One region of the Hoeflea ulvae genome, then DNA from elsewhere that is predicted to be linked to it. Evidence: predicted binding sites of a transcription regulator. Region 1 holds the regulator's gene; the other holds the start of a gene.

What was found. The regulator HrcA, encoded in region 1, represses chaperone genes, less so after heat shock. The targets are predictions, from matches to a motif close to GTTAGCACTCNCNNNNNGNGAGTGCTAAC.
Region 2: the regulator HrcA is predicted to act here: its motif matches at 5,587-5,615, upstream of groES (co-chaperone GroES).

The regions. Positions count from the first base shown of each region.
Region 1 is NZ_JAOVZQ010000001.1:797,690-812,881, forward strand. Features, by position in the region: gene OEG82_RS03905 (putative bifunctional diguanylate cyclase/phosphodiesterase) at 1-1,287, shown strand, start outside; gene hemW (radical SAM family heme chaperone HemW) at 1,328-2,518, opposite strand; gene OEG82_RS03915 (non-canonical purine NTP pyrophosphatase) at 2,515-3,168, opposite strand; gene rph (ribonuclease PH) at 3,175-3,900, opposite strand; gene hrcA (heat-inducible transcriptional repressor HrcA) at 4,089-5,168, shown strand; gene grpE (nucleotide exchange factor GrpE) at 5,260-5,934, shown strand; gene OEG82_RS03935 (trimeric intracellular cation channel family protein) at 5,985-6,620, shown strand; gene OEG82_RS03940 (adenosine kinase) at 6,642-7,634, opposite strand; gene OEG82_RS03945 (AAA family ATPase) at 7,676-8,251, opposite strand; partial or broken gene mutS (DNA mismatch repair protein MutS) at 8,328-11,077, opposite strand; gene OEG82_RS03955 (NADP-dependent malic enzyme) at 11,237-13,522, shown strand; gene olsB (l-ornithine N(alpha)-acyltransferase) at 13,593-14,438, opposite strand; gene OEG82_RS03965 (ATP-binding protein) at 14,679-15,192, opposite strand, start outside.
Region 2 is NZ_JAOVZQ010000001.1:1,652,395-1,667,586, reverse strand. Features, by position in the region: partial or broken gene ileS (isoleucine--tRNA ligase) at 1-786, opposite strand, end outside; gene OEG82_RS07765 (hypothetical protein) at 816-1,214, shown strand; gene OEG82_RS07760 (MbcA/ParS/Xre antitoxin family protein) at 1,166-1,654, shown strand; gene OEG82_RS07755 (RES family NAD+ phosphorylase) at 1,657-2,091, shown strand; gene OEG82_RS07750 (SDR family NAD(P)-dependent oxidoreductase) at 2,114-2,857, opposite strand; gene OEG82_RS07745 (SDR family NAD(P)-dependent oxidoreductase) at 2,857-3,576, opposite strand; gene OEG82_RS07740 (bifunctional riboflavin kinase/FAD synthetase) at 3,573-4,568, opposite strand; gene OEG82_RS07735 (TIGR01459 family HAD-type hydrolase) at 4,585-5,433, opposite strand; gene groES (co-chaperone GroES) at 5,681-5,977, shown strand; gene groL (chaperonin GroEL) at 6,047-7,699, shown strand; gene OEG82_RS07720 (hypothetical protein) at 8,189-8,632, shown strand; gene OEG82_RS07715 (DoxX family protein) at 8,816-9,205, shown strand; gene OEG82_RS07710 (hypothetical protein) at 9,269-9,586, opposite strand; gene hisG (ATP phosphoribosyltransferase) at 9,857-10,555, opposite strand; gene OEG82_RS07700 (ATP phosphoribosyltransferase regulatory subunit) at 10,552-11,667, opposite strand; gene hisS (histidine--tRNA ligase) at 11,886-13,469, opposite strand; gene OEG82_RS07690 (BA14K family protein) at 13,595-14,038, opposite strand; gene OEG82_RS07685 (DMT family transporter) at 14,239-15,108, shown strand; gene OEG82_RS07680 (DUF1801 domain-containing protein) at 15,105-15,192, opposite strand, start outside.

The DNA.
Region 1 (15,192 bases):
CTGGCCAATCTCGACAGCCTGACCGGGCTTGCCAATCGCCGCCAGTTTTTCGCCCATCTTGCCGAGCAATTCGAGAAGGACGAGAGCCCGCGGCTCGCCGTCGGTGTCATCGACCTCGACGGCTTCAAGCCGATCAATGATCTCTACGGCCATATGGTCGGCGACCAGTTGCTGGTCGAGGTCGGGCTCCGGCTTGCCGCCCTTGCCGACGAGACCACCCATATTTCCCGGCTTGGCGGTGACGAATTTGCGCTCACGGTGATCGATTGCCCCGACGATGCCGAGTTGCTCGAGCTGGGCGAAAGGGTCTGCGCGGCGCTGCGTATTCCCTTCTATCTTGCCGATGCGACGGTGCAGCTCTCCGGATCGATCGGTTTTGCGGTCTATCCGGAACTGGCAGCCAATGCGGAAGAGCTCTACGGACGCGCCGACTATGCCCTGTATCAGAGCAAGCGCTCCACCCGCGGTCATGCCTTGCTGTTCTCCGACAGTCATATTGTCGAAATCGAGAAGAACAACGAGATCGAGCAGGCGCTGAGCTATGCCGATCTCGAATCCGAGATGGATGTGTTCTTCCAGCCGATCATCGACATTCACACCCGGCAGACCCGCACCTTCGAGGCCCTGGCTCGCTGGTCCAGCCCGGTGATGGGCAATGTGTCGCCGGGCCTGTTCATTCCCGTTGCCGAGCGCATCGGCGTGGTCAATGCGCTGACTTGCGTGCTGTTCCGCAAAGCGCTTGCGGCCGCCATGGACTGGCCCGAAGAGGTCGGCCTGTCGTTCAACCTGTCGACCCATGACATCAGCTCATCCGACAGCGTCGCCTCGATTGTCGGCATCATCCTGTCGAGCGGAATTGACCCCAGAAGGGTCGATCTCGAAATCACCGAAACCGCGATGATGTATGATTTCAGCCAGGCCAAGGCCGCGATCGAGGTCTTCAAGCGGCTCGGCTGCGGCATTGCGCTCGATGACTTCGGAACCGGGTTTTCCAGCCTCAGCCAGCTTCACGCGCTGCCCCTGACCAAGATCAAGATCGACCGCAGCTTCGTCTCCGACCTCGACAAGATCCCGGCCAGCTACAAGATTGTCAAATCCCTGCTGGCGCTGAGTTCCGACATGGGGCTGGGCTGCGTCATTGAAGGGGTGGAAACCGAGGCGGAGCTGGCTGCGGTGAAAAAGCTCGGCGGACATCTGGTCCAGGGCTATTACTTCTCCCGCCCGGTGTCGCAGACCGAGGCGGTGAACTTTCTTCCCGAATCGGTCTGGGCGCAGCAAACCGCATAGAAGTGCGGGGCGTTACAGCCTCTGTGCGCGTCCTTGCGGCTCAGAACGCCAGATCGGCCACCACTGCATCGAGCACCAGCATGCCCTGAGGCGTGCAGCGGATCCGCTCCGCTGTCATCTCCTCGATCATGCCGTGATGGATCAGGAATGCGGTGCGGTCGGGATCAAGCGAGCGGCCCGACAGCGCCTGCCAGCGCTTGAGGTCGATGCCTTCGCGCAGCCTCAGTCCCATCAGCAGCAGTTCATCGGCCTGTTCGGCCAGGCTGAGTTCGCTGGTCTCGACCATGCCGTGACCGTTTTGCGCCACCAGTTCAAGCCATTTTTCCGGCATGCGTTCGGTCGCCGTGGCAATCTTGCCGGCGGCTGTGGACAGCCGGCCATGGGCCCCGGGGCCGATCCCGACATAATCGCCATAGCGCCAATAGGTCAGATTATGTCGGCTCTCCGCACCGGGCCGGGCATGGTTGGACACCTCATAGGCCGGCATGCCGTGGTCTTCGCAGACGCTGCGGGTCAGCTCGTAGAGCTCCGCCGACAATTCGCCATCGGGCACGATCAGCTTGCCGGCCTTGTGCAGCCCGTAAAACGGCGTGCCTTCCTCGATCGTCAGCTGATACAGCGACAGATGATCGGCGGCCAGTCCGATCGCCTCCTTGAGCTCCAGCGCCCAGGCCTCCGCCGTCTGGTCGGGCCGGGCATAGATCAGGTCAAAGGACATGCGCGGAAAGATGTCGCGCGCCAGGCCGATCGCCTTCAGCGCGTCGGCGCGGTCATGCAGCCGGCCCAGCCTTTTGAGATCGGGATCATTGAGCGCCTGCACGCCCATCGACACCCGGTTGACGCCGGCATCGCGATAGCCGCGGAAGCGGTCGGCCTCGACGCTTGATGGATTGGCTTCGAGCGTGATCTCGATTCCTTCCGGAACCACCCAGGCCGCGCGCACGGTGTCCAGGATCGCTGCCACCGTGTCGGGCGCCATCAGCGATGGCGTGCCGCCGCCGAAGAACATGCTGGTGACCACCCGCGGACCGGATATCTCCCGCATAGCGGCGATCTCCCGGCTGAAGGCCTCGATATAGGCCTTCTGGTCAACGCCGGCATGGCGGACATGGGAGTTGAAATCGCAATAGGGGCATTTTGCGGCACAGAACGGCCAATGCAGATAGATCCCGAAGCCGGGCTTGCCGGTATCGGGCGCTATGGCGTCGGTCAATTGCGAAGAAGCGTTCACGTGGCCGGCACGCCGAGGCACTGTTCGGCAAACAGCTTGAACGCCTTTGCGCGGTGCGAAAGCGCTGTCGCCTGGCCGGGCTTCCAGCCGTGCTTTTCCTCAGCCGGCATTTCGCCGAATGTCCTCGTATGGCCATCAGGACGGAACACCGGATCATAGCCGAAACCGAGACTGCCGCGCGGCGGCCAGACCAGAACGCCCGGCGCTTCGCCGCGATAGAAGCTGACCTCGCCCTCGGGCGTGGCCAGGCACAGCACGCTGACAAACCGACCGGTGCGTTTGGCATCGGTGTCGGCGCCGCGGGCTCTGAGCGCATCCTCGACCTTGCCCATGGCCACCGCGAAATCCCGGCTGCCGTCTTCCAGCGTCGCCCAGTCAGCGGTGTAGACCCCGGGCGCGCCGTCGAGCGCATCGACCACCAGGCCGGAATCGTCCGACAGCGCGATCAGGCCGGAGGCCCGTGCCGAGGCCAGCGCCTTGGTTGCCGCATTGGCCTCGAAGGTGTCGCCGGTTTCCTCGGGCTCGGGCAGTCCCAGCTCGGCCGCCGAGGTGACCTCGATGCCGAGCGGGCCGCACAGGTCGCGGATTTCGGAGATCTTGCCGGCATTGTGGCTGGCGACCAGGATCTTGCTGAGCTTCGGGTTCGACATCGTGCGTTACAGCGGTCCGGAGACCGTCACCTTCTGCAGGGCCACCAGATCGGCAATGCCGTTCTTGGCCAGTTCCATCAGTTCCAGAAGCTGCGCCTGCGAGAACGGCACGCCTTCCGCAGTGCCCTGGATTTCGACGATGCCGCCGGTGCCGGTCATGACGAAATTGGCATCCGTTTCGGCGGCCGAATCCTCGAGATAGTCGAGATCGATCACGGGCTGCGCGGCAAAGATGCCGCAGGACACGGCCGCGACATTGTCCTTGAGCACCCGCTCAACCTTGACCATCGAACGCTCTTCCATCCATTTCAGGCAATCATGCAGGGCGATCCAGGCGCCGGTGATCGCTGCCGTCCGGGTGCCGCCATCGGCCTGGATGACATCGCAATCGACCGTGATCTGGCGTTCGCCGAGTGCTTCGAGATCGACCACGGCGCGCAGCGACCGGCCGATCAGACGCTGGATTTCCAGTGTCCGTCCGCCCTGCTTGCCCGATGTGGCCTCGCGGCGCATGCGGCCGCCGGTCGACCGCGGCAGCATGCCGTATTCCGCCGTGACCCAGCCCTTGCCGCCATTGCGCAACCATGGCGGAACCCGCTCTTCAAGGCTCGCCGTGCACAGCACATGGGTGTCGCCGAACTTGACCAGGCAGGAACCCTCGGCATGTTTGGATACGTTGCGGTCGAGGCTGACTGCCCGCATCACATTTGTCTTCCGGCCCGATGGACGCATCGTCTTTCTCCTGATTCCAGTGTTGCCGCCTTCTATCGGCGCGCGTCCCATCATGCAAAGAAAAACCGCCCGCGGGATCCGCCGCGGCCGGACATGGCTGTGCTTTGCCCCTTCCGTGCCGGTGCGCAAGCCCCTATATTCCTCCTAAAGGCAACGCCAGAGGCGGCCTCGAGGATACGGTCATGACCATGAATACGCCATCCATCCCGACGGATCTTTCCGGTGCGCTTGATGAACGCTCGCGGGAGATTTTTCGCGCGCTCGTGGAAAGCTATATGGAATCGGGTGACCCGCTCGGCTCGCGCAGCCTGTCGCGGATGCTGCCGATGTCGCTGTCACCGGCCTCGATCCGCAATGTGATGAGCGATCTGGAGGAGCTTGGCCTGATCTATGCGCCGCATGTCAGCGCCGGACGCCTGCCGACGCAGAAGGGGCTGCGGTTTTTTGTCGATGCCTTCATGCAGGTCGGCGACCTGCAGCCGGACATGCGCGAGACCATCGAGCGCCAGGTGCGCTCGGAGGATGCCAGCCGTCCGGTGGAGAACCTGCTGACCGAAGCCAGCCAGATGCTGTCGGGCATGACCCGCGGCGCCGGCTTGGTGATTGCCGCAAAGCAGGACGCCACCATCCGCCACATCGAGTTCATCAGGCTTGATCCGAAACGGGCGCTGGTTGTGCTGGTCGGCGGCAATGACCAGGTGGAAAACCGGGTGATGGAGCTGCCCGACGGGGTCACCGCCGGGCAATTGACCGAAGCTGCCAATTTCCTCAACGCCCATCTTGTCGGCCGCACCATCGGCGAGGTGCGCAGCGAGCTGGAGCGGATCACCGACGAGGTGCGCTCCGAACTCGATGTGCTGTCGCGCGATCTGGTCGAACGCGGTCTCGCCGTATGGGCCGGAAGCCGCGAAGGCGCCGGCGCAGCCCGGCTGATCGTGCGCGGCCGCGGCAATCTGCTCGAGGGGCTTTCCGCCGGCGAGGAGCTCGACCGGCTCCGGCTGCTGTTTGACGAGCTCGAACGCAAGGAGAGCCTGATCGAGCTGATGACGCTCGCCGAGGAAGGCTCCGGCGTCCGCATCTTCATCGGCTCGGAGAACAAGCTGTTCTCGCTGTCGGGATCGTCGCTGATCGTTGCGCCCTGGCGCGATGGCGACGACAAGGTCGTCGGCGCGGTCGGCATCATCGGACCGACCCGGCTCAACTATGCCCGGATCGTCCCGATGGTCGACTACACCGCGCAACTGGTGTCACGGCTCACCCGCAAATAGCACCGGCAAAATGCGCCGAAATTACCGCGCCATTGTGGGTTTGATCGCCTGTGCGGCGGCGCAGGCCTTGATTTTTGCCGCCCGAACGTCGATATGCGGTGCAACTTCTCAATGGATAAAGAACAGTCAGGACACGCACACCATGAGCGATGAAAGCCAGGGCCACGAATACAACAAGCCACAGGCAGACGCCGCCCCCAAGGCCGAAGAGGCCGTCGATACGGCGCAGCCACAGGAGCCTGATCCGGTCGAGGTGCTCAAGGCCGAAATCCTGGAACTCCGGGACCAGCGGCTGCGCATGGCCGCCGAGATGGAAAACCTTCGCCGCCGCACCGCCCGTGACGTCAGGGATGCCAAGAGCTATGCCATTTCCGGGTTTGCCCGCGACATGCTGCAGGTTTCCGACAATCTTCAGCGCGCGCTGGAAGCCGTGCCCGAGCAGGCCGAAGGCGCTGCCGACAATGGCCTCAAGACCCTGGTCGAGGGTGTCGAGCTGACCGAGCGCGCCATGCTGGCAGCGCTTGAGCGCCACGGCGTCAGCAAGCTTGAGCCGAAGGGCCAGAAGTTCGATCCGAACTATCATCAGGCGATGTACGAGGTTCCTGATCCCAATGTGGCCAACAACACGGTCGTTGAAGTGGTGCAGCCGGGCTATGTGATCGGCGAGCGCATGCTGCGTCCGGCCATGGTCGGTGTCGCCAAGGGCGGCCCGAAAGAGCTTGCACCCGAGCCGGGCGCCCCCGCCCAGGCTGAAAAGGACGCCTGAGATCAATCCTGCCGGGCTGTTGGGCTCTGTGGCGGACCGGAGAAACGCCGATGACCCCGCTTGAAGGTCTTGATTATGCCGGTGTCGCGGTCTTCGCCGCCACCGGCGCGCTGGCCGCCTCGCGCAAGCAGCTCGACATGATCGGCTTTGTCTTTCTGGCGGCGGTGACCGGCATCGGCGGCGGCACCTTCCGCGACCTGGTGCTGGGCGCAACCCCGGTGTTCTGGGTGGATAAACCTGCCTATCTGCTGGTCTGCGCCGGGGTGGCGGTGATTGTCTATTTCACAGCCCATCTGGTCGAGTCACGCTACCGGCTGTTGCTGTGGTTCGATGCCGTCGGCATGTCGGCCTATTCGGTGATGGGTGCTGCCAAGGGGCTGGCTGTGTCCGGCTCGCCGGTGGTGGCACTTGTCACCGGCATGATGACCGCCACCATGGGCGGCATCCTGCGCGATCTGCTGGCCGGTGAACCCTCAGTGCTGATGCGTCCGGAAATCTATGTCTCGGCCGCCCTTGTCGGCGCCGGCGGCTTTGTTGTTGCCAGCCTGCTCGGCGCGCCGCTGGTTGCAGCCTCCGCGGCTGGCGTCATCATGGCCTTTGCCGTGCGTGGCGGCGCGATTCGCTACAACTGGGCATTCTCGCCCTACCGCTCGCGTGCCGGCCGTCCGCCCGAAGACGTGATGTAGCACCGGTTCCAGTGGCCGCGTTCAGATGAGCCCGGCCTTGCGTCCTGCCTCAGCCAGCGACAATTGCAGTCTCGGGCCGATCTGCTGGATCACCAGGCCTGCGGCGAGACTGCCGAGCTTGCCGCATGTTTCCAGCGGTTTGCCATTGGCATAGCCATGCAGGAAGCCTGCGGCATAGAGATCGCCGGCACCGGTGGTGTCGACCACCTCGTCAATATCAATTGCATCGATGTCCACGCGCTCGTCGCCCCGCACGATCACCGAGCCGTGCTCGGAACGGGTGATGGCCGCAAGCTTGCAATCCTTGCGCAGCTGCGAGACGGCATGCTCGAAATTGTCGGTCTCGTAGAGCGATTTGGCCTCATCGGAATTGGCAAACACGATGTCGATGGTGCCCGAGCGCATCAGCTCGAGAAACTCTTCGCGGTAGCGCCCGACGCAAAACGGATCCGACAGCGTCATCGACATTTCGCGGCCGTGCTTGTGGCCGATGTCGGCGCAGAGCCGGATGGCGTCCTTGGCGCGGGGCGGGTCCCACAGATAGCCCTCGAAATAGGTCACCTTCGCCCCGGCCACCACATCGGCTTCGATATCGTCGGGGCCAAGCTCGACGCAGGCACCGAGATAGGTGTTCATCGAGCGCTCGCCATCGGGGGTCACGAAGATCATCGAGCGTGCGGTCGGCGGGGTGCTTTCCAGCGGCCGGGTGGCGAAATGAACGCCCTGGGCGCGAATGTCATGGCTGAAGATCTTGCCGAGCTGGTCTTCGGCGACCTTGCCGAAATAGGCCGAGCGGCTGCCGAAACCGGCAATGCCCGCAGCCGTGTTGCCGGCGCTGCCGCCCGAGCTCTCGATCGCCGGACCCATCCGCGAATACAGCAGTTCGGCGCGTTCGGCGTCGATCAGGTTCATCGCGCCCTTGATGATCTCGTTGTCGGCGAGAAACGCCTCGTCGCAGCGGGCGATGATGTCGACAATGGCATTGCCGATGCAAAGAACGTCAAACTGGCTCATGAGGACTCTTGTCGGTTGGCGCTGAAAGGTTCTGGCCTTTCTTAACGTTTTTCCGACGGATTGGAAGGCTGCGGGCCGGACAAATCGCAAAGCCGCTCAGCGATGAGGCCCACCCTTTCGGCCACCGGAACGCGGGGAAGCTCGACCAGCGTGTAGCCGGCCGCCTGGTAGATCGCCACATTGGCCGCATGGTCGCGCAGCGCGAAGTCGAACCCGTGCCGTCTTTCGTCATCGGTTGTGAAGATGTCCTGCCATGGCGGGCAGACGAAGACCGGCGTGTCAAATCTCCGCGCGGCCGCAGCCGCAGCCATCGTCTGTGGCACCGGGCGCCCGATCACCGCGCCATAGGCCAGCGCTTCGTAAAAGCTGCGGTCAAAGAACACGATCTCGCCGGCAGCATCGCCGGCCTCGTCGAAGGCCTCAATCGACCGCGCAAACAGCAGATCCATGAAGGCCGCCTGGTCCAGCCAGGGCAGCGCCGTGCCGTGTGTCGCCACCTGCTCGGCAACGATCCGGCGTCCGACCTCGGGCACGGTGGCGTAGCCTTTGGCGGCAAGGGCCGAGATCAGCGTCGACTTGCCGCCGCCGGACGCGCCGGTGATGACGAATTTCGGCATCCGAATTCCCCGGTTTGAAAAGCATGCGCAATTGCCGGACCGGCTCGCAGCGTCGGGTCGCGCCCGCGCCGGTCGCTCAGCTCCGGCCGGTTTCCGACACCCGCCGCTTCAGTTCGTACAGCGCTTCCAGCGCGTCGCGCGGGGTCATCTCGTCGGGATTGAGGCCGCTCAGGAAAGCATCCGATTCCGAGGGGCCCCGGGCCGGTTTGGCGGGCTCCCGGTGCACCGGCACCGCAAACAACGGCAGGTCATCGACCAGACGCGCCGCCGGGTTTTCCCGCTCGCTGGTCTCCAGCAGCTGCAGCACCTCGCGGGCGCGCGCCACCACCGCGTCGGGCAAGCCGGCAAGCCGCGCCACCTGGATGCCGTAGGAGCGGTCGGCCGCACCCGGTCCGACCTCGTGCAGGAACACCACTTCGCCCTGCCATTCCTTGACCTTCATGGTGGCATTGGACAGCCGCGGCAGTTTCTCCGACAGCGCGGTGAGTTCGTGAAAATGGGTGGCGAACAGGCCGCGGCTGCGGTTTTCGGCATGCAGATGCTCGACCGCCGCCCAGGCGATCGACAAGCCGTCGAAGGTCGCCGTGCCGCGGCCGATCTCGTCAAGGATCACCAGCGAGCGTGGGCTGGCCTGATTGAGAATCGCCGCCGTCTCCACCATCTCGACCATGAAGGTCGAGCGGCCGCGGGCCAGGTCGTCCGAGGCGCCGACGCGGGAGAACAGCCGGTCGACAGCACCGATATGGGCGCTGCCTGCCGGCACGAAGGAGCCCATCTGCGCAAGAATCGCAATCAGCGCATTCTGCCGCAGGAATGTTGATTTACCGCCCATATTGGGGCCGGTGAGCAGCCAGATCGAGCCGCCCTCGTCGCTGTCTCCGGGGGCGAGAGGTCGCAATCATTGGCGACAAAGGGTTGCGCTGCCTGGCGCCGCAAGGCCTGCTCGACCACCGGATGCCGCCCGGCGACGATCTCGAAGGCGAGGCTGTCATCGACCCCGGGCCTTGCATAGCCCTGCTCGCTGGCAAGCTCGGCCAGCGCGGCCGCCACATCGATCACCGCCAACGCGTCGGCGGCCGCCTTGATCGCATCGGCATGGGTGACGACCAGAGCCACCAGCTCCTCGAAGGCTGCCAGCTCTATGCTCAGCGCTTCGCCCGCCGCATTGGCGATCCGGGTTTCCAGATCAGCCAGTTCCGTGGTGGTGAACCGCATCGCATTGGCCATGGTCTGGCGATGGATGAACCGCGACTTGGCTTCGGCGCTGTCGGTCAGCGGCCCGGCATTGAGCGCGGTGACCTCGATGAAATAGCCGAGCATGTTGTTGTGCTTGATCTTCAGTGAGCGCACGCCGGTGTCTTCGGCATAGGACAGTTGCAGGCCGGCAATCACCCGTCGCGACTGGTCGCGCAAGGCTCTGAGCTCATCGAGCTCCTGCGAGAACCCGGCCCGGACAAAGCCGCCATCGCGCTTGAGCAGCGGCAATTCGTCATGCAGCGTCTGCGACAGCCGCTCGCCGACCTCGCCGGGAAGCGCGCGCAGCGTGTCGAGCGCCCGGCCAAGCAGCTCCGGCGCCTCCTCGGTGGCAAACAGCGTTGCAATATCCCCTGCGGCGCGCACGCCGGTCAGGATCGCGCCGAGATCCCGCGGGCCGCCCCGGTTGAGCGCCAGCCGCGACAATGCGCGCGGCATGTCTGACACACCCTTGAGCGCGCGGCGCAGCGTGTCTGTCAGCGACTGGTTGGCAATCAGGTGGGAGACCCCGTCGAGCCGGGTGTTGATCGCGCCGGGATCGGTCAGTGGCGCCATCAGCCATTCGCCAAGCTTGCGCCCGCCGCCGCCGGTGACGGTCCGGTCTATGGATTTGATCAGGCTGCCCTGCCGGTCGCCCGACAGGGTCCGCACCAGTTCGAGATTGGCCCGCGTCGCCGGGTCGATGAACATCCGCGCGCCGTCGCGCTCGCGCTCGGGACGGCCCAGTGGCGGCCGCTCGGAAATCTGGGTCTTTTCGACATAGGCGATGACGGCGGCGGCGGCAGCAAGTTCGGAACGGCTGTAGCTGCCAAAACCGTCAAGCGAACCGACCTCGAAAAACCGGCAGATCCGGCCTTCCGCCGTGGCGCTGTCAAACAGCACTGCCGGTTGCGGCACGGCCACCCGGCCGATCTGGTCAATCAGCGGCCGGATTTCCGGATCGTGAAACACGTTTTCCGCCAGGATCAGCTCGCTGGGCTCGACCCGGGCGATATCGGCCAGAAGCCGCGCCGCCCGGCTTTCGCCGACATGGAACGCGCCGGTGGAGATGTCGATCCAGGCCAGTCCATATTGCGCCTCGGCCGATCCCTTGACCCGCGCCAGCGCCATTAAAAAATTCGATTGCGACGGATCGAGCAACCGGTCCTCGGTCAGTGTGCCGGGCGTCACCAGCCGGGTGACGTCGCGCCGGACCACCGATTTGGCGCCGCGTTTCTTGGCCTCCGCCGGGTCCTCGGTCTGCTCGCAGACAGCCACCCGGAAGCCGAGCGAAATCAGCTTCTGCAGATAGTCGTCGGCTGCATGCACCGGCACGCCGCACATCGGAATTTCCTGGCCCAGATGCTGGCCGCGCTTGGTCAGCGTGATGCCCAGCGCGCGCGAGGCATCCACCGCGTCCTCGAAAAACAGCTCGTAGAAATCGCCCATCCGGTAAAACAGCAGCGAATCCGGATTGTTCGCCTTGATCTCGATGAACTGCTCCATCATCGGCGTCGCCGTGGCGCGGCTTTCGGCGGTGGCAAGCTGGGCTGTCGTCAGCGTGGCGGGGTGGAGAGGGGTTTCGGCGTTCAAGAGGAGATGCCTGTCTTGGTTTTTCAATCGTCTGCGATGTAAGCTTGACCGGGTGCTCGGCTTTACAGGCCGTGCCAACCACCCTAACGGTGGGGGTGCACCAAAGACAACAGCTACGAGGCGCCGTACACAAGGTCGCCCACAACGGGATGGAAAAATATGCCAGGGATGGACAAATCAGATCGCTCGATTTCCGCTGTGACCGACCAGGAGGCGCTGGATTTCCACGCCCGCGGACGGCCCGGCAAGCTTGAAATCAACCCGACGAAACCGATGGCGACGCAGCGGGACCTGTCGCTGGCCTATTCGCCCGGCGTCGCCGTTCCGGTCAAGGCGATTGCCGAGGATCCCTCGCGCGCCTTCGACTACACCGCCAAGGGCAATCTGGTTGCCGTCATTTCCAATGGCACTGCCATTCTGGGACTGGGCAATCTCGGCGCACTCGCCTCCAAGCCGGTGATGGAAGGCAAGGCGGTGCTGTTCAAGCGCTTTGCCGATGTCGATTCCATCGATCTGGAAGTCGATACCGAGAATGTTGATGAATTCATCAACAGCGTGCGCTATCTCGGCCCCAGCTTCGGCGGCATCAATCTCGAGGACATCAAGGCGCCCGACTGCTTCATCATCGAGCAGCGGTTGCGCGAGCTCATGGACATTCCGGTGTTCCACGACGACCAGCACGGCACCGCCATCATCGCTGTGGCCGGCCTGATCAATGCGCTGCATCTGACGGGGCGCGATCTCAAGAGCACGAGACTGGTCTGCAACGGCGCGGGTGCGGCGGCCATTGCCTGTGTCGAACTGGTCAAGGCGATGGGGTTCTCGCCCGAAAACATCATTCTGTGCGACACTAAGGGCGTGATCTACAAGGGCCGCACCGAAGGCATGAACCAGTGGAAGTCCGGTCACGCGGTGGAGACAAAGGCGCGCTCGCTGGCCGACGCCATGGATGGCGCCGATGTCGTGTTCGGCCTGTCCGCCAAGGGCGCACTGACGCCCGAGATGGTTGCTTCGATGTCGAAGAACCCGATCATCTTCGCCATGGCCAATCCGGATCCGGAGATCACCCCGGAGGAAGTGGCCGCGATCCGCAATGACGCCATCATGGCCACCGGCCGGTCCGACTACCCCAACCAGGTCAACAATGTTCTGGGCTTTCCCTATATTTTTCGCGGTGCGCTCGATGTCCGCGCCACCACCATCAACGAGGACATGAAGATTGCCGCGGCCAATGCGCTGGCCGAGCTTGCCCGTGAGGATGTGCCCGACGATGTCGCCGCCGCCTATCAGGGCGTGCGCCCGCGCTTCGGCCCGCAATACATCATTCCGGTGCCGTTCGATCCGCGGCTGATTTCGGCCATTCCGGTTGCTGTGGCCAAGGCGGCGATGGATTCGGGCGTGGCGCAGAAACCGATCCTCAACATGGAAGCCTATGCGCAGGAACTCTCCGCCCGGCGCGATCCGATCGCCTCCACCCTGCAAAGGCTGTATGAGCGGGTCCGCCGTCACCCCAAGCGGGTGGTCTTTGCCGAGGGCGAGGAGGAACAGGTGATGCGCGCCGCCGTCTCCTATGTGAACCAGAAGCTCGGCACCGCCTGTCTTCTCGGCCGCGAGGAGCAGATGCGCGAGACCGCAAAACTCGCCGGCATCGATCTCGACCGCACCGGCATCGAACTGGTCAATGCCCGCGTCTCGCGCCGGGTCGAGGCCTATACCGACTATCTCTACGCAAGGCTGCAGCGCAAAGGCTATCTCTACCGGGACTGCCAGCGGCTGATCAACACCGACCGCAACCATTTCGGCGCCTGCATGGTCGCCCTTGGCGATGCCGACGCGATGGTCACCGGCACCACCCGCAATTACTCCACTGCGCTCGAAGACATCCGCCGCTGCGTCGACGTCAAGCCGGGTCACCGGATGATCGGCGTGTCGCTGGCGCTGTGCCGCGGCCGCACCGTCTTTGTTGCCGACACCGCCGTCATCGACATGCCCAATTCCGAGGAACTGGCCGACATTGCCGAGGAAGCCGCCGGCATGGCGCGGCGTCTGGGCTATGAGCCGCGTGTGGCGATGCTGGCCTATTCCACCTTCGGCCACCCCACCGGCGAACGCTCCGAGCGGGTCCGCGACGCGGTCAAGATCCTCAACAAGCGCCGGGTCGATTTCGAATATGATGGCGAGATGGCAGCCGATGTGGCGCTCAACGCCAAGGTGCTCGAACAATATCCGTTCTGCAAGCTCTCGGGCACGGCCAATGTGCTGGTGATGCCGGCATTCCACTCGGCCTCGATCTCGACCAAGATGCTGCAGGAACTGGGCGGCTCCACCGTCATCGGCCCGCTTCTGGTCGGCCTCGACAAGTCGATCCAGATCGTCTCGATGGGCGCCAAGGATTCCGACATCGTCAACATGGCGGCGATTGCCGCCTACAACGCGGCGAGCTGAAGCGGCAACCCGTCACTGTGAAAGCAGGACCGGGGTTCGGCTGTCCTGAACCCCGGTCAGGCGTTCAGTGTCAGGCGGCAAAGCGCGAGGCGTCGGCGCCGTAGTGGTTGAGATAGCGGCCATTGATCTGCTTGACCGGCAGCATCACCAGCACATCGGTGGTCCTGAAGGCGGTGTCGACCACCGCTTCGCGGGAAACCACTGCGCCGACCCGGAGATAGCCCTTGACCAGCGGCGGCATGGCCGCAATGGCGGCGCGCGGGTTGATGGCCTCGGCCGGCATCATGTCCATCGACAATCCGCGTCCGGCAATGGCGCGCACGTTCCATTCGTCATTGGCCGCGGCGGTCTGGTTGAGGAAGGACAGCGCCAGCGCATGCGCATAGGGCCGGGCGCCGGGAAACGAGGCGCAGCCGAACATCACGTCAATGCCGTGGCCCAGCGCATAGGCCCAGGTGCCCTGCCACAGCGCTTCCAGCGTGCGGCGGATGCGATAGGTGCTCAGCACGCAGGAGCGGCCCAGTTCCAGAAACCGCTTGTCCGGCGAGCGGCCGACCAGATCCATCACGTCGAATTCGTTCTGCGAATAAAAACCGTCATGGCGCGCCGCCACCTCCTGCCGGAGCAGCCGGTAGGTGCCGACGATCTGGTCTTCGGTGGAGCCGGTCAGCGCCGTGTCGAGCACCAGCAGGTGATCGCAATAGCGGTCGACCCGGTCGAAATCGCGTTTCTGCAGCATGGCGTCGGCCGGCAGCTGTGCGCCCATTTCCTCGACGAAGACACGGTAGCGCAACGCCTGCGCCGCCTCGATCTCGCTGTGCGTCGCGGCAAGCCGGACTTCGAGCGAGCCGATGCGACCGAGGATCCGGTCCTCGGGCTGGAACTTGGCGATCGGTGCAAGGAAGGGTCTGGTCATCGGCTGTTGTACTTGCGTGTGCATGGAAGCTCTCCCGCTGGATGATGACCGGGTTCAACCATGATTCTGCGACATCCCGGTGACATTTGCCATCCGCCATGTGCCCATTTCAAGGTATTTATGTGTCTCCACCCCGTGCAACGCAACCGCGCGGACGTGAATTCCGGCCCGCAAGTGTTTGAAAGTGGTCGGCTATCATGCCGCTCGCAGGGCCGTTTGCGGGTGGGGACGGCGTCGCGCCTATCCGGCGGCGCTCTGCCGTTTGCGGGCCGTCACCGTCGCCAGCTGCAACAGCCATTGCGGATCGACCGGCTTTTCGGCGTGTCCGTCGGCGCCGGCGGCGAGCAGGTCTTCGCTGGTCGAAGCCTGACCATCGGCCGAGAGCACGATGATCGGCAGCCGCGAGAGCTGGCTTGCGGCTTCCTCGGCGCGGATCTGCTGGATGGCGCTGCGGCCGTCGAGTTCGGGCATCGACAGATCGGTGATGACCAGATCATAGGCGGCAACGCCGGCCGGGCGTTCCATCGCCTCGTTGACCAGCTTGCGGCCATTGTCGACCACCGTGACCCGGTGTCCCTGGCGGGCGAGGATCGAGCGCACCACAAGGGCGTTGACCGGATCATCCTCGGCCAGAAGAATGTCCAGCGTCGGATTGTCCGACGCCCGTTCGAGCACCACCGGCCGCAGCTTGCAGCTCAACCGGTCGCGGTCGTCGCGGTCATCGCGCCGGGTCAGCACATTGATCAGCGATTCC
Region 2 (15,192 bases), 850 kb from region 1:
GGGGGAGAACGAGACAGCGCGATTGCCCGGGATGGTCCATGGCGTGGTGGTCCAGATCACGACGGAGGCGTCAGCCAGATCGCTCGAACCACCGGCCACCGGAAACTTCACCCAGATCGTGTCACTCTCGACCACCTGATACTCGACCTCGGCCTCGGCCAGGGCCGTGCGCTCAACCACCGACCACATGATCGGCTTGGAGCCGCGATAGAGCTGGCCGGATTTGGCGATCTTGAGCAATTCGCCGGCGATGCGGGCCTCGGATTTGAAATCCATGGTCTTGTAGGGTTTGTCGAAATCGCCCTCGATGCCGAGGCGCTTGAACTCTTCCGACTGGACATCGACCCAGTGCTGGGCCCAGTTGCGGCACTCCTTGCGGAATTCCAGCATTGCCGCCGGGTCTTTCAGATCAGGCTTTTCCTTGCCCTTGGAACGATAGTTCTCTTCCTCAATTTTCCATTCGATCGGCAGGCCATGGCAGTCCCAGCCCGGCACATAATTGGAATCGTACCCGCGCATCTGGAACGAACGGGTGATCACGTCTTTCAGGATCTTGTTGAGCGCATGGCCGATATGGATGTTGCCATTGGCATAGGGCGGACCGTCATGCAGCACATATTTGGGGCGGCCGGCGGCGTCCTCGCGCAGCTTGTCATACAGCCGCATCTCCTGCCAGCGGGCCACGAGTTCGGGCTCCATCTTGGGCAGGCCGCCGCGCATCGGGAACTCGGTTTCGGGCAGGTTGAGCGTCTTGGAGTAATCAAGCGTGTCGTTGGTGTCGGTCATGGTGTCGCAATCTTATGGGGCGATGGCCCGTGGCAGTGAAAATGTCGGATTCGTCGGAAAACAGGGGCGCAGAACTCACGCCGACTTGCCCGGTCTCCAGCGAGCGGTTCGCTCAGCAGGAAACCGGGACCATAATTCGTATCGGCGGCGAGCCTATGATCGGGACAACCGTGGTCATGGCAGGGCTTTTATCAAGCTCTGCAATCTCAGGGAAGCGTAAAGTGCGACCTTGTGAATTCCCGCAGGTGTGCATATTTTTGTTCGCAACTGATGAGGTCAAAATGACTCAAGGCAATAAAAAAACGACCCAAGGCACTGAGCACGTGTCGCGAGGCCCAAGTATTGGCAAAAAAAGAAAAAAGATGCGGCTAAGCGTACATTGTCATTCCCCGAGCCCATACGAAGAAATTTTTCTGATCAACGAATAAATAATCTACACACTCGCAAGTCCGATATCACAGTCAGTCCGAATATCTTTTTTGATGTCGCTGATAGCACTGTACTTCGGAATGAAAACACCGGCCAAAATCAGGTCCTAACCAAAGCCTATGCTATAAAATCACTAAGAATTTTCGGATATAGCCAACCGGAAATCTTCAAGCTGATTTTATCAAAACTCCCTTTAACGCGGAGTGAGCAGCATAATATGCGGTTAAAAGAGACCGAGGCAGAGCGGGCTTTCCGTTTACTGCGAATTCATCGGCAAGCAGTGCGCGTATTCGGCTCGGAGGAGAACACCAAACGATGGCTACGAAAGCCCTGTCGTGCGCTCGACGGTGCCATACCGCTCGATCTGCTGGCCTCTGAAACCGGCGCGCATATTGTCGAATCCGAACTGCACGCGATTGATCACGGCATGTTTGCCTGAGCATGCGGATCTGGCGGATATCGAATTACTCAGACCTGTCCGGCACAGGCGGCACCTATGTTGCCGGACGCTGGAATCATCTGGGCCGGCGCATCATCTATTGTGCCGAGCATCCGGCGCTGGCGATGCTGGAATTGCTGGTGCATTTCGACCCGGAAGACCTGCCGGAAACCTATCAACTGCTGGAAATCGACCTGCCCGACACGCTCGGCGTTGAGGTGGTCAGTGTCCCGGACAACTGGGAAGACGATCCGGCGATTTCACGCGATGCGTTTGAAGCCTTTTGCGATCGGGGCGATGCGCCGGTGGTGAGCGTGCCCAGCATTATCATGCCGCATTGCCGGAATTTCCTGATTAATCCGCTGCACGCGGACCATTCGCAACTGTCAGTGGTTTCGTTGGAAACACATGTACTCGACCCGCGCTTCTTGACGTGATCCCCGGATTCGCAAACCGCCGCTATTCCAGCCGATCATAGATCAAACGCCGCATCAGTGCCGTGACGGGCTTGGGGAGCACCCGGCCGATAAAGGCGATGCTGCGGTTTGGAAAGCCAGGGATCGACTTCGTCCTGCCCGAAAGCGCATCCGTCAGAATCAGGCTCGCGGCCAGGTCCGGATTCATGCGCTTGCTGGCGTCGGCACCTTTCGGCGCGTGGCGTTCGGCATGGCCGGTGCGCAAGGGGCCGGGAAAGGCCACCGTGATGCTGACGCCGCGCGATCTCGCAAATTTGCGCATGCTCCTGGCATAGATCGCCAACGCATCCTTGGAGGCGGCATAGCTGGCCGCCCCCGGATAGCCGGTGAAATGCGACAGCGAGGAAACGAAGACGATTCCCGCGCCCTGGGAAAAGGCACTGGCCTCGAACAGGCGTGCCGCAATCACCATCGGCGCCTCGGCGTTGATCCTGAGCAGATCCGTATGGACATTGGCCGCCACGGTCTCGAACCGGCCGGTAGCGTTGATCCCGGCATTGAGGACAACGAGATCATAGGGACCCGCATCCACAAGGCCCGGCATGGTCCGGTCAAGCTGGTCACGGCTGCTCAGATCACAGTCGACAAAATCGACAGAAACGCCGGAGGCTTGCGGCGGATCGCGATCGAGCACGACCACGTCATAGCCCTCAGCCAGCAGCCGCCCGACGATTGCGGCGCCAAGTCCGGAGCTGCCGCCGGTCACGAGCGCGCGTCTCGACGCCATTAAAGCCGCCTCCCGGTAAAGGCGCCGCCATTGAGATAGCGCACCCAGGACAGGTTGACCGGAGACCGGCGCCCGGCAATCGCCGAGGCCATCATCGCCACCACATCGTCCGGCTCAAGAAACAGGGACCGCATCCGGCCGGGGTCATAACCGGCCTTGTCGTGCATGTCGGTTTTGGTGGCGCCGGGATGAAGAACCTGGACCGAGACCTCGCCTTTCCACTCCGACCGAAGCGCGCGCGCCAGACCGTGCAAGCCGGCCTTGGAGGCGGCATAGGCGGGAATCGTCGCCGAGCCCGACCGGGCAACAGAACCGATCAGGGTCAGGGTTCCCCTTGATTTCTTCAGCAGGGGAAACAGCGCCTGCGCCTGCAGGATCGCCGCCAGCAGATTGACATCAAGGGTCAGGCGAATGGCTTCGGTGCTGTCGAGGCCGTCGGGCGGCGCAATGCCGATGCCGGCATTGAGCACCGCATTGTCGAGACGATCCCAGCCGAATTCGGCAATGCCCGTGACCAGAGCCTGGGCCGAAAGCTGCGGATCGCTCTGGTCGGCAAGGACGTAACCGGCGCCCTGCGGCAGCAAGTCCGCAACATCCTCGCGCGCCTTGCGCCCGGAAAGAAGAAGACTGTGGCGGCGCGACAGTTTCTTGGCCAGCGCCAGGCCCAGCCCGGCATTGCCGCCGGTGATGAGAATGCGGCGCGGCTTGGCGCCGATCATTCGGCGGGCCCGAAGGTCATTGCCCGGTCCAGCGGAGACAGCGGCGTCACCTGCCCCAGCACAGCGCGCGCCTCGGCCTCGTCGATCTTCATCTGCGCCACCAGCTGATCCAGGCCATCGAATTTCTCCTCGCCGCGAAGCCTGGACACGAAGGAGACCGTGCAGGTCTCGCCGTAAAGATCGCCGGAGAAATCAAACAGCACGGTTTCAAGCACCAGGGCCGCGTTGTCATCATCCACGGTCGGACGGCGGCCGAAACTTGCCACGCCATCATGGATGGACCCGTCGGCCCGGCGGTAGCGGACGGCATAGATCCCGGGCAGCAAGGTGGTTTCGGGCGGCAGCGACATGTTCGCGGTCGGGTAGCCCAGCGTGCGGCCCAGTTTCTTGCCGTGAAGCACCTCGGCAGAGACGGCGTAGCGATAGCCGAGCAATCCTGCAGCCTCTTCGACTGCGCCCTGCGCCAGTTTCTCGCGAATGCGGCTCGAGGAGACGACGTCGGCGTTTTCATCCTGGAACTGCTCGACCAGGGTGACGCCAAATCCGTGTCTTTGTCCGGCCTGCATCAGGAAATCCGGATTGCCCTCGCGGCCCTTGCCGAAGTGGAAATCATAGCCGGTGAAGACATGATGAACGCCAAGGCGTTCGCACAGGATATCGACGACGAAATCTTCCGCACTCTGGGCCGAAAATGCCTTGTCGAAAGTCTGTTCCACCACCGCATCAAAGCCGAGATGGCCGAGAATGGCAGCCTTCATCGGCGCCGGCGTCAGGCGGAAGACCGGTTGATCGGGACGGAACACGGTGCGCGGATGCGGCTCGAAGGTCAGCACGACAGCGGATACGCCCGATGCCTGCGCGGCTTCTGTGGCACTGGCCAGCACAGCCTGATGACCGCGGTGAACACCGTCAAAATTGCCGATGGCCACGACCCCGCCCTTCAGTTCGCCGGGAAACCTTTCGGCATCGTCAAACCGTCGTGCCATCGTGATGTTCACCTCGTGCCGCTCACGCCAGCCATTCCATCCAGTAGGCCGGGGCAACCCCTGCACTTTCAAGGAAAGCATTCAGCCGCGCTTCGTCGGTGCTGCGGCCATCAAGATACTGGCGGGCATGAATGCCGCGGGCGATGAAGACGGCATCGAAGCCATTGTCTAGTGCGCCGCGAATATCGGTGGTGACGCCATCACCGATGGCCAGCGTGCGTGCCTGATCGACATTGCCGCGCAGGGCGCGCGCCCGCGCCATGGCTTCAATATAGATGGGCGCATGCGGTTTGCCGGCAATCCGGGTTTCGCCGCCAAGCTCGACGTAAAGGTCAGCCAGCGCGCCGGCGCACGGCACCAGCCGGTCGCCACGTTCGACGACGCGATCGGGATTGGCGCAGATCAGCGGCAGGCCGCGGGCCTGAAATCCGGCCAGCAGGGTCCGGTAGTCCTCGGGGGTTTCGACTTCGTCATTGAGAAGCCCGGTGCACAGCACCGCATCCGCCGCGTCCGGCTCGACCAGGTCGATGTCCAACCCGTCGACCAGCGAGAAATCGCGCTCCGGCCCGAGAAAATGGATCGCGCGCGGTGCTTCCTTGACCAATTGCCGGGTCACGTCGCCGGAGGTGACAATGTCATCCCAGCAGTCCGGATCGACGCCGATGGTGTCAAACTGCCGGATCACACCCTCGGCAGGACGCGGCGAATTGGTGATCAGGATGACGGTCTGGCCACGGGCCCGCGCGGCCTTCAAGGCCTCCACCGACAAAAGAAACGGATTGACGCCGTTATGGATGACACCCCATACATCGCACAGCAGAACGTCCGCGTGCTCGGTCAACTGGTCTAGATCGGTAATCCTGCGTGGCATTGCGGCTGCTTCCTTTTCGGCCCAACGATGTCGCCCAGCTTGCCTCACAATACAAGACCCTGCGGGAAAATTGCCGGGTGGACGCAAAAAACATCCCGCTGGAATGCTCTTCAATATCTTGACTCTTGGTCGCGGCGCTCTTATCTCCGGCTCGCTAGCACTCGACAGAGGTGAGTGCCAGCTTCATCTCCGTGAGGCTCATCTGGAGTCTCAGTTGCTTCTGTCATTCGATCAAGGAATATAGACAATGGCAAAAACCACGTTCCGTCCGCTCCACGACCGCGTTGTCGTTCGTCGTGTCGAGTCTGAAGAAAAAACAAAAGGCGGGATCATCATTCCGGATACCGCCAAGGAAAAGCCGCAGGAAGGCGAAATCATCGCCGTCGGCTCCGGCAATCGTGACGATTCCGGCAAGCTTGTCCCGCTCGACGTCAAGGCTGGCGACCGGGTTCTGTTCGGCAAATGGTCCGGCACCGAAATCAAGCTTGATGGCGAAGACCTTCTGATCATGAAGGAAAGCGACGTCATGGGCGTTCTCGGCTGAGCCGATACCACCCCATACACATCCAATCTGCCTCAACACGATGGGCTTCAGGCCCGGGAGTTAAGTTAAATGGCTGCTAAAGAAGTAAAATTCGGTCGTACCGCCCGCGAAAAAATGCTGCGCGGCGTCGACATTCTGGCTGATGCCGTCAAGGTAACGCTGGGCCCCAAGGGCCGCAACGTCATCATCGACAAGTCCTTCGGCGCTCCGCGCATCACCAAGGACGGCGTCACCGTCGCCAAGGAAATCGAACTGGAAGACAAGTTCGAGAACATGGGCGCACAGATGGTGCGTGAAGTCGCATCCAAGACCAATGATGTTGCCGGCGACGGCACCACCACTGCAACCGTGCTCGCACAGGCCATCGTCCGCGAAGGCGGCAAGGCTGTTGCTGCCGGCATGAACCCGATGGACCTCAAGCGCGGCATCGACATGGCCGTGACCGAAGTCATCGCGGACCTGCAACGCAAGGCCAAGAAGATCAAGACCTCGGCAGAAGTCGAACAGGTCGGCACGATCTCGGCCAACGGCGAAGCACAGATCGGCAAGGACATTGCCGAAGCCATGCAGAAGGTCGGCAACGAAGGTGTCATCACCGTCGAAGAAGCCAAGACCGCTGAAAGCGAACTCGAAGTCGTCGAAGGCATGCAATTCGACCGCGGCTACCTGTCGCCTTACTTCGTGACCAACCCCGACAAGATGGTTGCAGACCTCGAAGACGTCTACATCCTGCTTCATGAGAAGAAGCTTTCGAACCTCCAGGCCATGCTGCCTGTGCTCGAAGCTGTCGTGCAGACTTCCAAGCCGCTGCTCATCATCTCGGAAGACGTTGAAGGCGAAGCCCTTGCAACGCTGGTCGTCAACAAGCTGCGTGGCGGCCTGAAGATTGCTGCTGTCAAGGCTCCCGGCTTCGGCGATCGCCGCAAGGCAATGCTCGAAGACATCGCCATCCTGACCGGCGGCCAGGTGATTTCCGAAGACATCGGCATCAAGCTCGAAAACGTGACCCTGGAAATGCTGGGCCGCGCCAAGAAGGTTTCGATCACCAAGGAAACCACCACCATCGTTGATGGCGCTGGCAAGAAGACCGAGATCGAAGGCCGGATCACTCAGATCAAGGCTCAGATCGAAGAAACCTCGTCCGACTACGACAAGGAAAAGCTGCAGGAACGCCTGGCCAAGCTGGCCGGTGGCGTTGCCATCATCCGCGTCGGCGGTGCAACTGAAACGGAAGTCAAGGAACGCAAGGACCGCGTCGACGACGCGCTCAACGCAACCCGCGCCGCCGTTCAGGAAGGCATCGTTGCAGGCGGCGGTACCGCACTGCTGCGCTCGTCCGTGAAGATCACCGCCAAGGGTGCCAATCAGGACCAGGAAGCCGGCATCAACATCGTTCGCCGCGCACTGCAGGCCCTGGTTCGCCAGATTGCCACCAACGCAGGCGACGAAGCTTCGATCGTTGTTGGCAAGATCCTCGAGAAGGACGAAGAAAACTGGGGTTACAACGCCCAGTCGTCCGAATATGGCGACATGATTGCCATGGGCATCGTCGACCCGGTCAAGGTTGTCCGCACGGCTCTGCAGAACGCAGCTTCGGTTGCTTCGCTGCTGATCACCACCGAAGCCATGATAGCCGAAATCCCGAAGAAGGATTCCGGTGCAGGCGCCGGTGGCGGCATGCCTGACATGGGCGGAATGGGCGGCATGGGCGGCATGATGTAACAAGGCTTCTGCCTTGTTGCTGCTGACTAGGACGTTCGCCCTGCACACCAACGCTTCAGGCCGCTTGTCGGCCTGAGCAAGGTGCAGGGCCAGTCCCCCGCCGGGCGACCATGGTCGTACGGCACTCATTGAAGGCGGTCTTTTGACCGCCTTTTTTGTTGTCCCGGACACGAATAAAGATTGCGGTGGACCGGGGCGGCATTTGATGCATAAAATACTCAGCGGAACAGGGTTAATGAATTTGCCATTAACTCAAAATAGAGGATAGGTTTGATTAATTGGCTTATTGAATCTAAGTGTTAGATCGCGAAAGCCTGCGGCCGCATGACGTCCAGATGATGTGGCATGCCAATCAACGGACAGTTCCGGACCTCGCATTACCGGTCAGATCGGCTGGAGTTGTATTAAGAGCTGAGTTGCACACCAGCCGCACCCGGGCAGAGACAGAATTGCAGAAGCACGAATTCATCACCTACGCCGAGGCCGACATTGTTTAAAATCGCAAAAGCGGACAGCATAGCAGGGTTCGGTACGCAGCCGCAGGGCTTCGTCGCACCGGACCAGGACATACTCTCGCAATATTGCCAGATCGAAAGCTGGACGGCCGATCTTTCCACGGGCGTGTTTCACCTCGGCCCCGCCGCCCGGCTTCATCACGGCCTGTCCGGCGACGGCGATTTCGGCCTGTTCAATCTGATGCAGTGCTATGATTCCCAGTACCGGCAACATGTGCTGGAACTCTACGAGGTGGCCGCCATGAGCCCCTCCTCCTTCTGCTTTTCCACCACGATCGTTCATGAAGACGGCAGCCAGGTTCCGGTGATGTGCATCGGCGAGTCCTCGAATTTCTCCGAAGACGGCGGTGGCGCCATCAATGGTGTCTTTGTCTTTCCGACATTCAAGCTGAACAAGGCGCAGCCTTACACCCAGTAAGCGCGCCGCGCATGCGTCTTCCGCGACGGTCGCTTCGACCTGCCGCCGTCCCAAACAATCTTTCGTGCATGGCCGACGACGCCACCGGTATCAATTAGTGAACAATTTGTTCATAATTGTTCAGCTTTTGATTGTGGTCTAAAACGGATATGGAACCGGTCATATCGAAATCAGGAAAATCCCATGTCAACCAATCTCATCCTCCTCATCGCCCGCATCCTGCTCAGCATCATGTTCATCATGGCAGGCTTCGGCAAGCTCGGCGCCATTGAAGGCACCACCGGTTACATCGCCAGCCTCGGCCTGCCGCTTCCAGGCATCACGGTGTGGCTGACCATCGCGCTCGAAATCCTCGGCGGCATTGCCATTCTGGTCGGCTTCTTCACCCGCTATACCGCATGGGCGCTGGCCGCATTTTGCGTGGTCACGGGCTTTCTCGCCCACTACCAGCCCGCTGACCAGATGCAGATGATCATCTTCATGAAGAACATTGCCGTTGCCGGCGGCTTCCTGGCGCTGTCGGTTTCCGGCGCCGGCGGCTGGTCGGTCGACGCTCGCCGCAACGTGGCCTGAGCTCACTCAGAGCCGGTCATCTGAACCATCCGAAGCCCGGCGTGTCACCACGCCGGGCTTTGTCTATTCCGGTTGACCATGATCGGTGAAATGCCCGGCCGGAAAGCGGCCGACCAGCTTGCGGATGCCCCAGAAGGCAATGATGGCGAAGCCGACGATCACCAGCACCTCGACCGTGCGGGATGCGATGTAGGATTCACCACCGAACACCATCGCCAGAAAACCGATCAACAGCCCGCCCGTCACCAGCACCGACAGCAGCGCCGGGGCGATCTCGCCGCGCAACACCGCCGCATCGGGACGGCTGGCAGCCAGCCGCGCCAGAACCGCCAGCAAGAGCATCGACGCCAGAAATACCACTGCACCAAACGAAAATTCCATGGGAACCCCCACACTCCAAAACCATCCCGAAGCCTGGGACGAGGCGGAACCGGTGGACCAACGGCTTTGTGGTTGGCGGAGCCAGACGCCCGGATCAGGCTTGAGCGATCAGGACGAGGACGCGTGCAGGCCGGGTCTGTCCCGGATCCACACATTCTGGCGCAGATTGCCAAAAATGCAAGATCCCGGACGATCACCGGCCGGCTCTATAAGATGGGTGAGCGCCCGAAGCCGGGTGCGCGGCATCGGCCACCTTGCCCGGCACCGGCTTCAGGCAGCGGCGCCGCGAACCGCCTCGAGAATTGCCGCCATGCGCGGATCCTTATCATGTCCGGGCTTGCGGGCGCGGACCAGGCAGGCTTCGGATTTCAGGATCACGCCGTCGGAGAGGACGCGCAAATGATTGGCGGTCAGGGTCGATCCGGTGGAAGTGATATCGACGATGATATCCGCCGTGCCCGCAGCCGGGGCGCCTTCGGTGGCGCCGAGGCTTTCGACGATGCGGTAGAGCTGAATGCCGTGACGGGTGGAGAAGAAGCTCTGTGTCAGCCGCCAGTATTTGGTGGCAATCGCCAGCCGCCGGCCATGGCGGGCGCGGAAATCCGCAGCCACATCGCCAAGATCGGCCATGGTGTCGACGTCCTTCCAGATGTCGGGGACCGCAACCACCACATCGGCCTGGCCGAAGCCGAGCCGGGCGGTGATCTCGACGCGTTCGTCGGCGCGGGCGAGGCTCTCGCGCACCAGATCTTCGCCGGTGACGCCGAGATCAACCGTGCCTACGCCCAGTTCGCGGGCGATCTCGGAGGCTGACAGGAACGCCACCTCGACGCCGTCGATCCCTTCGACACGGCCCCGGTAGCTGCGGTCATTGCCGATCGCCGAGATGGAAAGCCCGGCGCGGTCGAAGACCGCCATGGCATCGTCTTTCATCCGGCCCTTGGAGGGCAGCGCGATGGTCAGGGTCATGGCTGCGCCCTCACGGCTTCAATGCGGTCGAGCCAGAGCGAAAAGCCCACGGCGGGGATCGGGGCTTGCGCGCCGAGCAGCGTCATCAGCCGGTCGTACCGGCCGCCACCGGCCAGGGCACCGCCCTCGCCTGCCGAAATCTCGAAGACCAGGCCGGTGTAATAATCCAGCGGACGGCCGAAGGCTGCGCGCCAGCGCATGACGGACAGATCCTCGCCACGATCGGAAAGCGCCGCAAGGCGGGCTTCGAATTGCTTGCGGGCCGCGCCGATATCGAGCCCGGCATGATCGGCAAATTCTGCGAGCACCTGGCCGGCGCGATCAAGTGGCACATCCAGCGCAAGAAAGGTCTTCAGCGCGTCCAGCGATGCGGGCGGCAACCGTGTGGCATCGAGCGATTGCTTGTCCATCAGCCGGGCGGTGATTTCGGCCGGCGAGCGGCTGGCATTGGTCGAATAGCCGGTGTCCTGCATGACGCCTTCTATATAGGCTTCAAGCCCGGCGGCGTCGCCCACGGCCAGAAATCCCGCGACCGAGGGATCGGGCGCAATGGAGGCGTCGGGGCCGGCCAGTCGCGCGATCATGGCGTCGAGGGCGGCTTCATTGCCAAAGGCGTGGATCAGCCGTTTCTGCCAGCCGGAAGGAAGCCCCAGACCGGCGACGACCGCTTCAAACACCGACTGGTCGCCCAGCAGGATGACCAGTTCCCGACGTGGCGCAAATTGCGCGATCAGGGCGCGGGCTTCGGACAGGGCGCGCGCATCGGCGCGGGCCTCATCGGCTTCGCCCAGATCCTCGACGCCGGCCTGGTAGAACTCGTTGCCGCCCTCGCGGCGCTGGCGGAACACCTGGCCCAGATAGGAATAGCGGCGCGGGGTGGCGACATTCTCGGCAATATGGGCGCGGCAGACCGGGATGGTGAATTCGGGCCGGAGGCAGAGGCTTTCGCCGGTCTCGGATTCGGTGAGGAAGATGCGGCGGCGCAGATCCTCGCCGGCCATGTCGAGAAAGGGTTCGGCCGGCTGGATCACCGGAATGTCGGCGCGCGGCGCCTGCAGCGCATCGAGCGCGCGGGCAAGATCAGCGGCGAAAACGGGAGCTCCTAATTGCATCGCAGCCTCTCCCCAAGCCTGCCTGAAGAAGGCCCCTCCCCAACCCCTCCCCACAAGGGGGAGGGGCTTAACCCGGCCTTCTGGTTCGTTTGAGACTTTGGCTGTTGAGAATTGCTGGTGGAGTGCACCGAGCTGGTCCTGCGACGGACTAGCCCCTCCCCCTTGTGGGGAGGGGTTGGGGAGGGGAAAAAGATTGAACAAGACTCAAAATGTTCATCTCAGGCTTCCCGGCCATAGGCTGCCTGCGCTTCAAGAATGCTTTTCACGGTCGACACCAGCTCGGCCTCGGCCACCAGATGTTCGCCGGCCTTGGCCTCGCGCCATTCGGCATTGTCGGTGATGGTTTCGGCGATGCGCTTGCCCTCGATCAGGTCCTTGACGATGACCTGGCCCAGTTCCTTCTCATTGCCGCCCTGAATGATGGCGATCGGCGCGCCGCGACGGTCGGCATAGCGCAACTGCTTCGGGAAATCCTTGGGATTGCCCTGGAACAGTTCCACCGGAACAGTCGGTCCGAGCGGCCGGCCGTCCTCATCAAGCGGGTTGAGCGCCACCCGCAATTCCTGCGCCATCTTCGCGTAGTCGCCGATGCGGTCGCGATCCATGATGGTGACCAGGATCGGGCCCGAGGCCGCCTCGCCCGAGAGCTTGCCGAGATTTTTCAGCGCCGTCATCAGCCGTGAGACGCCGATCGAGAAACCGGTGGCCGGCACTGGCTGGCCCATGAAGCGCGACACCAGCCCATCGTAACGGCCCCCGCCGCCGACGGAACCGAACTGCACGATCTGGCCCTTCTCATTGGGGATGCCGCCCAGAAGCTCGGCTTCGTAGACGGGGCCGGTGTAATATTCGAGGCCGCGGACGACGGAGGGGTCAAACTTGACCCGATCTGTTTCGTATCCGGCATTCCTGCAGATCTGAGCCATGGATTCTAGTTCAGCAACACCTTGCATGCCGAGGTCTGAGCCAGATACGGCATCCTTCCAGAAGCCAAAGGACATGCTATCGCTCGGCGTTTCTCCATCGCGAAAACTCGTTCCAAGGTAAGAAGTGACAAGTCGTAGAACCTGTTCCTCATTCAGCCCAGCACCCGGGGCGAAATCGCCTTCGCCTTCCTTTTCACCATCCCAGCGGCCGGCACCAAGCAGCAGCTTGACACCCTCGGCACCGAACTTGTCGAGCTTGTCGATGGCGCGTAGCACGGTAAGGCGCTTGGCGGCATTTTCCGGTCCGACCAGCCCGATGGCTTCCATGACGCCATCCAGCACCTTGCGGTTGTTGACGCGGATGACGTAATCCCCGCGCGGAATGCCGAGCGCTTCCATGGTGTCGGCCATCATCATGCACATTTCGGCATCGGCCTGGACGCCGGGCGCACCGACGATGTCGGCGTCGAACTGCATGAACTGGCGGAAGCGGCCCGGGCCGGGCTTTTCGTTGCGGAACACCCAGCCGGCGCGATAGGTGCGGTAGGGCAGCTGGATGTCGTTGAAATTCTCGGCCACATGACGGGCCAAAGGTGCGGTCAGGTCATAACGCAGGCTCAGCCACTGGTCGTCATCGTCCTGGAATGAGAACACGCCCTCATTGGGCCGGTCGGAATCAGGCAGGAATTTCCCCAGCGCATCGGTGTATTCGATGAAAGGGGTTTCAACCGGCTCGAAGCCGAAACGCTCATAGACGGTTCTGATCTTGGCCATCATCTGGTCGGTGGCGCGGATATCGGACGACGAGCGATCCGGAAAACCACGCGCCAGACGGGCCTTGAGCTTCTGGGGCTTCTTTTGCTTCTTGTCGGACATGAAAAAGGGCCTGCGGAAGGAGAAACGTTTTGTTGCGCTTCTCCTAACCGACAGGCCCTTTTGCTGCAAGGCTTGGGTGAAAGGCCGGCAGGCCCCTCACCCCATCCTGAGCCAGTTCGTCAGCCTCAATAATAGGGCGAACGGCATTCGCGGCGCGGACCGTGATACGGCTGGAACGTGTTGCTCCGCTGGTCATAGGAGCGGTACTTGTTGTGGCACCAGCTGACATGCTGCGGATTGGTGTAGCCGGGGCGCACATTGCCATTGTAATTGTTATTGTTCATCGCACCGCCGATGATTGCGCCAAGCGCAAAGGCTGCGGGCGGGAACCAGTAGCCATTGTGACGGCGATAGCCACGGCGATGGTTACGGTAACCACGGTGGCCGTTATAATAGCTGTGGTTGTTGTGACGATAGTAGCCACGCCGTTTCTGGTGGCGCACCTGGACAACATCGGAACTGCCGGTGATCTGGGTGACCGGATTCTGCAGCGGCACGGCGGATGCGGGCACCATCATGGCGACGCAGAAAGACGCCGATATCAAGGACTTTAGGGCGGTCTTGAGCATTTCACACTCCTGGGTTTGAATGAAACATCCCTTCGTCACGTCAACGCTTTGCGCGTTTTATTGTTCCGACCATAGCACTCCCGTCCCGCGGGTGAAACCATGGAACACCCGCAACCGCTGTCGACAAAAGCCGTGAAACGGCAGATAGGTCTCGGAATACGGATTTGCCGCCTCCAATCTGTCCATTGAAAGAGCTTTCCTTGCGCCTGGTCCTGCTGACGGTTTTGACACTGATTGCCTTTGCCGCAAATTCCGTTCTGGGACGGATGGCGATCGGTTCGGGCGACGCGCCGCTGATCGACCCGGCAAGCTATTCCGCCGTCCGGCTGGCAAGCGGCGCGGTGATGCTGGCGGTGCTGGTCGCGTTGACCGCATCGGGGCAGCACCGGTCACCGCGGCTTCGCTCGGGCTCGTGGGTCTCGGCTTTCGCCCTGTTTGTCTACGCGGTGGCGTTTTCCTATGCCTATGTGGCGCTCGACACCGGTATCGGCGCGCTGATCCTGTTTGCCTGTGTGCAGGCCAGCATGATCGGCTGGAGCCTGAAGGAGGGCGACAGGCCTTCGCTGTTGGAGTGGCTGGGTCTGGCAACCGCCTTCGGCGCCTTTGTCTGGCTGGTGTCGCCGGGCCTGTCCGCACCCGACCCGCTGGCCGCAAGCGCCATGGCGCTGTCGGGGGCTGCCTGGGGCGTCTATTCGCTGCGCGGCCGGGGACTTGCTGATCCGCTCAAGGCGACGGCGGACAATTTCATGCGCTCGGTGGCATTTCTGCTGCCGCTCGGCCTTGTGGTTGTGATTGCCCAGCTGCCGGTTCAAGCCACCCCGCGCGGGCTGATGCTCGCCGCTGTCTCGGGCGCTGTGACCTCCGGGCTTGGCTATGCGCTCTGGTACCAGGTGCTGCGCCAGATCGGCGCCACACAGGGCGCCATCCTGCAACTGATCGTGCCGGTGATGGCGGCTGCCGGCGGAACCCTGTTTGTCGGCGAGAGCTGGAGCTTGCGGCTGGTCGTCTCGTCGCTGCTCATTCTCGGCGGGGTCGGGGCCGCCATCCTCGCCAAGCAGAGACGGGTCTAGACCGGTCCGGATTTGCCGCGCTTGCGCAGCTTGTAGGTGAGCGCCAGGCCGATGCAATGCGACAGCGCTTCGAGGTCCGGCTGC